Regions from separate parts of the Variovorax sp. P2_H12 genome, predicted to be linked through region 2. Evidence: predicted binding sites of a transcription regulator. Region 2 holds the regulator's gene; the other holds the start of a gene.
What was found. The regulator FNR, encoded in region 2, switches genes on or off when oxygen is low (the NO sensors DNR and NnrR bind a similar motif). The targets are predictions, from matches to a motif close to TTGATNNNNATCAA.
Positions count from the first base shown of each region.

Region 1: AC1DYK_RS05790 (PHA/PHB synthase family protein) is a predicted target of FNR. The motif match lies at 1,668-1,681, and genes of this name have one in related genera.

Region 1 covers NZ_JBFUFO010000006.1:88,850-92,887, forward strand. Annotated here, with positions in the region: gene AC1DYK_RS05775 (bifunctional acetate--CoA ligase family protein/GNAT family N-acetyltransferase) at 1-955, shown strand, start outside; gene AC1DYK_RS05780 (YgaP family membrane protein) at 1,026-1,241, shown strand; gene AC1DYK_RS05785 (hypothetical protein) at 1,238-1,372, shown strand; gene AC1DYK_RS05790 (PHA/PHB synthase family protein) at 1,768-3,489, shown strand; gene AC1DYK_RS05795 (hypothetical protein) at 3,619-3,762, shown strand; gene AC1DYK_RS05800 (beta-ketoacyl-ACP reductase) at 3,765-4,038, shown strand, end outside.
Region 2 covers NZ_JBFUFO010000023.1:41,717-45,754, reverse strand. Annotated here, with positions in the region: gene ccoP (cytochrome-c oxidase, cbb3-type subunit III) at 1-429, shown strand, start outside; gene ccoG (cytochrome c oxidase accessory protein CcoG) at 440-1,879, shown strand; gene AC1DYK_RS18125 (FixH family protein) at 1,899-2,174, shown strand; gene AC1DYK_RS18120 (hypothetical protein) at 2,179-2,424, shown strand; gene fnr (fumarate/nitrate reduction transcriptional regulator Fnr) at 2,405-3,121, opposite strand; gene hemN (oxygen-independent coproporphyrinogen III oxidase) at 3,246-4,038, shown strand, end outside.

The DNA of each region.
Region 1 (4,038 bases), on a different contig from region 2:
CACGCTGCAGCCCATGGTGCACCGCAAGCACGCGCAGGAGGTGATCGTCGGCGCCCGCATCGACCGTGTTTTCGGTCCCGTCATCCTGTGCGGCCAGGGCGGGACTGCGGTGGAAGTCATGGCCGACAGCGCCATTGGCCTGCCTCCGCTCAACCGGAGCCTGGCGCGCGAGCTCGTGTCGCGCACACGCGTGTCGCGGCTGCTGGCCGGCTATCGCGACCACCCGCCCGCGCAGATGGATGCGCTGTACGACGTGCTGATCGCGGTGTCCCAGCTGCTCGCTGACTTGCCGCAACTGGCCGAACTCGACATCAATCCGCTGTGGGTCGACGAAAACGGTGCGCTGGCGCTCGACGCCCGCATACGGGTCGCGGCGGCGCCTGGCGCCGGCGCGGACCGCTTCTCGATCCTTCCCTACCCCACGCAGTGGATTCGCACCTGCGTCTGGAACGATCGCTCGATCACCGTGCGCCCCATCCGTCCGGAAGACGAGGCCCAGCACCGGCGCTTCCTGGAAAAACTCGACCCGGAGGATGTCCGCCTGCGTATTTTCCAGATGCGACGCGAGCTTCCGCGCAGCGAACTGGCGCGGCTGACCCAGATCGACTATGACCGGGAAATGGCTTTCATCGCCGAGGCCGCCGATGCGCAGGGCGTGCCCGAGACGCTGGGCGTGGCGCGCACGGTCAGCGATCCTGACCGCGTGGAGGCCGAGTTCGCCATCATCGTGCGCTCCGACCTCAAAGGAGGCGGGTTGGGAAAGCTGATGTTCGAACAACTGATCGACCATGCCAGGAGCCAAGGCATCGGCCGACTCGTCGGCCTCGTGCTGCGCGAGAACACGCGCATGCTGAACCTGTCCCGCACAATGGGCTTCAAGGCGGATCCGATCGAACCGGACTCCTCCGGCCTGCGGCGGATGGTCAAGGTGCTGAACGACAGCAACGAACCTTGATCTATCACAACATTCACGATGCCAGGACGGCGCACGATGAAGGCATTCGTACAGGCAAGGAGTCGACGCCATGATTCGCAACGTTGGAACCCTCGATCGCCTGCTGCGCGTGGGCGCGGGTGTGGTGCTGCTCACACTGTCGATCATGGGAATGATCGGGCCATGGGGCTTTGTCGGCATCGTTCCCTTGGTCACGGGCCTGGTGGGCAATTGCCCTGCCTATGCATTGTTCGGTCTCAGGACCTGCGCAAACACCGATTCGCCGGCCCCGAAGGGTTCGCCATGAAAATCACCGTCCCGCACCAAGGCCGGGGCGCAGGCATCGCGTGGAAGACGGCCGTTGCCTTGGCACTTCTGGGGGCAGGCGTGCTCTGGCTCGCCTCGGCCCTGGTGGTGGCCTGGGTGACGCAGGACTGATCACCGCCCTGGTTCAACGTCCGCTGTCGCAGGCGATTCAAACGCCCGGTGGCTGCACGCGCGGTTTACGCCTCAATGTGTCCAGCGCCAGTCGAGTGCGGCTCGTAGCGCCCGCGACACGGTTCGCCCTTGCGCGGCGTCAAACCGCGTTGCGACGATCGTGCCTCGTCTGGCGCACCGTGATCGCCTTGCCTCCCGCAACCTGGTGGCTCGATGCCGCGCCCTGGCGTAGAACCTTGTGGCGTTGTGTGCATGATCCGGATACGCCAGCGTTGCAGGCAGATGTCCATCCGAATTGATTTGGATCAAGGCCGGGCGCTGTGACGTTGCCAGACTCCAGTGCGCGTCGGCATCGCATGGTTGCCGGCATGGCCCGATCAAGGACAACAAACAATATGGACGACCCGAAGGATTCGCTGGACCGCACCCTGCATGCGGACATGGCCCAGCTGACCCGGGGCTTGTCGCCCGCCTCCCTGATGTTGGCGTGGTCGGACTGGGCGATTCACTTTGCGGCGCAGCCATCGCGCAGCTCGCAGGTGCTGCTGGTGCGTCCGTGGATGCAGGCGATGGAGACGGCCATTGCAGATTTCCGGTCCTTGCCGGACGTCGGAACGCCGACACCCTCCGCCAGCGAAAGCGATCGCCGTCTCGCGGATCCGTCGTGGGGCGCTTGGCCGTTCAATCTGCTGAGGCAGGCCTATGGCGCGCAAGAGCAATGGCTTCATGAGTTGACCGAAGGTGTGCCCGGCGTCGACCGCCATCACGAACAGATCGTCGCCTTCGCAGCGCGGCAACTGCACGCCATGTTCTCGCCGGCGAACTGCCTCGCGGGCAATCCAGAGGCCCTGCGGCAGACCGCAGCGACGGGCGGCATGAACCTGCTCCATGGCGCCCAGCACTGGGCGGAGGACTTGCAGCGCACCCTCCGGCACCTGCCGCCAAAAGGCGCCGAGGCTTTCGAGCCGGGGCGCCACGTGGCGGTGACACCGGGCAAGGTCATCCTGCGCAACCACCTGATGGAACTCATCCAGTACGCACCCAGCACACCCACGGTCCATCCCGAGCCGGTGCTGATCATGAGCGCCTGGATCATGAAGTACTACATCCTGGACCTGTCCCCGCGCAACTCCCTGATCCGCTACCTGGTCGACAAGGGCCACACGGTGTTTGCGATCTCGTGGCGGAATCCGGACGCCGACGATCGCGACCTCGGAATCGAAGACTACCTGTCGCAGGGCCTGATGGCGAGCGTCGACGCCATCCGGGCGATCGTGCCCGATACGCGCATCCACGCCCTGGGCTACTGCCTCGGCGGCACGCTGCTCGCGATCGGGGCGGCCGCCATGGCGCGCGACGGCGACGACCGGCTGGCCACGATGACCTTGCTGGCCGCGCAGACCGACTTCACCGAGCCCGGAGAGCTCAGCCTTTTCATTGACGAGAGCCAGCTCACCTTCCTGGAGGACCTCATGGCGCGCCAGGGCTACCTCGACGGCAAGCAGATGGCCGGTGCCTTTGCGCTGCTGCGTTCGATCGACCTCATCTGGTCGCCGATGGTGCAGACCTACCTCCTCGGCAAGCGCGCGCCGATGACCGACTTGCTTGCCTGGAACGCCGATGCGACACGCATGCCGTACCGGATGCATGCGGATTACCTGCGCAGCCTGTTCCTCGAAAACGCCTTGGCGCAGGGGCGCTTCGAGGTGAAAGGCAAGCCCTTGTCGCTGGGGGACATCAAGGTGCCCATCTTCGCCGTCGGTACGCGTACTGATCACGTCGCGCCCTGGCGCTCTGTCTACAAGCTGAATCTGCAGTGCGATACCGAGATCCGATTCGTTCTCACCGACGGCGGGCACAACGCCGGCATCGTGAGCGAACCCGGACACCCGCATCGCCGTTACCAGATGCTGCATCGCGCCGAGAATGCACCCTACGTGCCGCCGGAGGCATTTGTGGACAGCGCCGAGCATGTCGAAGGCTCGTGGTGGCCCGCGTATCAGGCCTGGCTGGCTGATCGTTCCGGCCGGCCGCGCAAGCCGCCGCGCATGGGCAATGCGCGCCTCGGCCTTGCGCCGGTCTGTGACGCGCCGGGCACCTATGTGCTGATGCGATGAGTCGGGCACGCCGCTGCGCTGGGGCCTTGCGCCGAAAGCCGCAATTTGATCCAGCGCAAGCCATGCGGGTCTCGCCCCTCCTACAGTGGGCGCCATGAGCGGCGTTGTCCACTCGCTCGAAAGGGCCCCATGAAATCCGATGCAATGCTGAGAAGAGACATCGTCGCCGAACTGATCTTCGGTCCCGCAATCACCGCCACCGACGTCGGCGTCATCGCATGGTCGATCCCCGGTGTTGCGAACGTGATCGACAACCTTCTCCTCGAGGCTTGAACATGCGTGTCGCACTGGTTACCGGCGGGACCGCCGGCATCGGGGCCGCCACGGCGGAGGCCCTGCTCGGCGCCGGCTACCGCGTCGCCGTCAACTATGGCTCGCGCACCGACCTCGCACAGGCGTTTGCCGCCAGAACCGGCATACCGGCGTTCGCCTGGAATGTGGCCGATCCAGTCGCGTGCCGGGAAGGCGTGGCGCGCGTGGAATCCGAAGTCGGCCCGATCGAGGTGCTGGTCAACAACGCCGGCATCACGCGCGACGCGATGCTGCACA
Region 2 (4,038 bases):
GACTGGCTGCATGGCGGCACGCCCGACAAGATCCACGAGACCATCGCGCTCGGCCGCATCGGCACGATGCCGCCGATGGCCGAGGCGGTCGGCTCGGCCGAGGACGTCAAGAATCTCGCCAACTATGTGCTGAGCCTGTCGGGCAGCCCGCACGACTCGGTCCGCGCCGGCCTCGGCAAGAGCAAGTTCACGACCTGCGCGGCCTGCCACGGCATCGGCGGCGTGGGCAATACCGCGGTCGGCGCGCCGAACCTGTCCGACAGGATCTGGCTGCACGGCTACGGGCAGGAATCGATCATCGCGATGATCAACGGCGGCAAGGTCAACCAGATGCCGGCGCAGCAGGGCCGCCTGACCGAGGCCCAGATCCACGTGCTCACGGCCTACGTCTGGGGACTGTCGAACAAGCCCGCCACAGGGGCCCAGTGAGCCCGACGCCATGACCGATCGCATGCCCGCGCCGAAGCCGGCCCCTCGCACGGTGATTCCGATCGTGGCGGCCGAGAAGAGCGTCGGCCTCTACGCGGCACACGAGAAGATCTATGCGCGCAGCGTCAGCGGCTACTTCGCGCGCTGGCGCTGGGCGCTGGTGTTCGCGACGCAGCTCGTGTTCTACGGACTGCCCTGGCTCGAGTGGGGCCAGCGCCAGGCGGTGCTGTTCGACCTCGGCGCGCGGCGCTTCTTCATCTTCGGCCTGGTGCTCTATCCGCAGGACCTGATCTACCTCACGGGCCTGCTGGTGATCTCGGCCCTGTCGCTGTTCCTGTTCACCGCGGTGGCGGGCCGGCTGTGGTGCGGCTATGCCTGCCCGCAGACGGTCTACACCGAGATCTTCATGTGGGTCGAAGAGAAGATCGAAGGCAGCCGCATCGCGCGCATGCGCCTGGATCGCGGCGGCATGTCGGCCGAGAAGCTGGTCAAGAAGTGGTTCAAGCACGTGGTCTGGATCTCCATCGGCCTGTGGACCGGCTTTACCTTCGTGGGCTACTTCACGCCGATCCGCGAGCTGGGGATGTCGTTCCTGCACACGACGATGGGTTCCTGGGAAATCTTCTGGGTGCTGTTCTACGGCTTCGCGACCTACGGCAACGCCGGCTTCATGCGCGAGCAGGTGTGCAAGTACATGTGCCCCTATGCGCGCTTCCAGAGCGCGATGTTCGATCGCGACACGCTGATCGTGAGCTATGACGCCGCGCGCGGCGAGCCTCGCGGCGTGCCGGCGAAAGGGCGCGCATCGACCGCGGCGCCGCTGGGCCACTGCATCGACTGCCATCTGTGCGTGCAGGTCTGTCCGACCGGCATCGACATCCGCGAAGGCCTCCAGTACGAGTGCATCGGTTGCGGCCTCTGCGTGGATGCCTGCAACATCGTGATGGACAAGATGGACACGCCGCGCGGCCTGATCCGCTACGCCACGCAGAACGGCATGGCCGGCCGCTGGACGCCGCGGCAGGTGCTGCGGCGCGTGCTGCGGCCGCGGGTGCTGATCTACACCGGGGTGCTGGCGGCGCTGTGCATCGGCCTGCTCGCCAGCCTGGTGACGCGCACGCCGCTGAAGGTCGACGTGGTGCGCGACCGCGCGTCGCTGGCCCGCATCGTCGAAGGCGGCCAGCTCGAGAACGTCTACCGCCTGCAGATCATGAATGCCACCGAACAGGTGCAGCGCTACCGGATCGCTGCGGGCGGCCTCGAGGGGCTGAAGGTGTCCTCGGAGCCCGTGGTCGAGGTCGCGCCGGCGGAGTCGCGCTGGGTCGCGGTCCGGTTGCAGCTACCCTATGGGGCGGCAGCGGCGGGTTCGCACAAGGTGCATTTCGACGTCCGCGCCGAAAGCGGCAATGCCAGTGTCTCGGAGCCCGCGGTGTTCCTGGTACCGCGCTGATCAACCCAAGGACCAAGAGATGACGCACGACAACGACGCGATGAAACCCTGCCCTCCGTGGTACCGCTTCCCACTGGTGTGGATGGTGATCGGCGGGCCGGGCGTGGTGGTGGTCGCGAGCTTCGTCACCCTGTGGCTGGCGATCGCCACGCCCGACCCGGTGGTGGACCAGGACTACTACCGCAAGGGCGTGGAGATCAACCGCACCCTGGCCGACAAGAAGCTGATGCCGGCCGTGGCCGGGCGCAACCACGCGGCGACACCGGGCAGCGCCGTGCCGCTGCCGAAGGAGTGAGTGCATGCAGACGCGCCGCTGGATGTGGATTCTCTGGCCGGCCTTCCTGCTGGCCTGCGCGCTCGAGGTGCTGGTGTTCGCCCTGGTCGACCCGGGCGACCTGAACTGGCGCGGCGAGGCGCTCGGTGCTTCGCGCCAGGCCGTCTACACGGTCGGCTTTTTCGTCTTCTGGCTGCTGGCCATGGGGGCGGGCGCGCTGACCCTGCTGCTGACCCTGTCGGCGCGCGAGATCAACAGCCCGGCGGATTGACGATGCGGCGCAGCGCCTCGGGATCGACGATGCGCACGTTGCGCTGCTCGACCTCGACCATGCCCTCGGCCGCGAACTTCGACAGGGTCCGGCTCACGGTCTCGAGCTTGAGCCCGAGGTAGCTGCCGATTTCCTCGCGGGTCATGCGAAGCACCAGCTCGGAACGCGAGAAGCCGCGCGCGTGCAGGCGCTGGACCAGGTTCAGCAGGAAGGCGGCGAGCCGCTCTTCGGCCCGCATGCTGCCCAGCAGCAGCATCACGCCGTGTTCGCGCACGATCTCGCGGCTCATGATCTGGTGCACGTGGCGCTGCAGCGCGGTGATCTCGCGCGACAGCTCCTCGATGCGTTCGAAGGGCATCACGCAGACCTCGGAGTCCTCCAGCGCCACGGCGTCGCAGGTGTGCTGGTCGTTGACGATGCCGTCGAGCCCGATGATCTCTCCCGCCATCTGGAAGCCCGTGACCTGGTCGCGGCCGTCCTCGCTGGTGACGCGGGTCTTGAACACCCCGGTGCGGATCGCATAGAGCGAGGTGAAGGCCTCGCCGTTGCGAAACAGCGTCTCGCGCCGCTTGATCTTGCGCCGCGTCGCGACGATGTCGTCGATGCGCTGCAGCTCGCCCGGATTCAGGCCCACCGGCATGCAGAGCTCGCGCAGATTGCAGTTGGAACAGGCGACCTTGATATTTTCGGGTTTCATTGATGCAGTCGAGGTCATGGAGGGATTGTCCGACGGGGAGCGGGGTGGATGCTTGATGCAGGTCAATGATTGCAGATCGTGACGGCGGCATAGTGACACACCACAGCCCTTGCCGCCGCCCGCGATGCTCCCCCCCTCCGCTCCCGCCCTCACGCCGGCCCTGGCGCCGCCGTCCACCGTGCTGCGCCGCTTCGACTGCGCCGGCCCGCGCTACACGTCCTATCCCACGGCCGATCGCTTCGTCGACGCCTTCACGGCGGACGACTACGCGCAGGCCCTCGAGCAGCGCGGCGGGGCCGGCGCGAGCGCGCGGGCGCTGTCGCTGTACGTGCACATTCCGTTCTGCGAATCGCTCTGCTACTACTGCGCCTGCAACAAGATCGTGACCCGGCACAAGAGCAAGGGGCGCGAGTACCTGGACTACCTGTCTCGCGAGATTTCGCTGCAGGTGGAGAAGCTCGGCCGCGGCGCGGTCGTCCGCCAGCTGCACCTGGGCGGCGGCACGCCGACCTTCCTCGACGATGCCGGCCTGCGGGAACTCATGGCCATGCTTCGCGGCGCCTTCACGCTGTCGCCGGACGGGGAGCATTCGATCGAGATCGACCCTCGCACCGTCGACCGCGAGCGCCTCGTGACGCTGGCCGAGCTGGGCTTCAACCGGCTGAGCTTCGGCGTCCAGGACTTCGACCCGGAAGTGCAGAAGGCGGTGCACCGGATCCAGCCCGCCCGGCAGGTGTTCGACCTGATGGCGGTGGCCCGCGGGCTGGGCTTCGATTCGGTCAACGTCGACCTGATCTACGGACTGCCGCGCCAGAGCCCCGCGTCCTTCGACCGCACGCTGGAGCAGGTCTGCGCGCTCCGGCCGGACCGGATCGCGCTCTATGCCTACGCCCACCTGCCCGAGCGCTTCAAGGCCC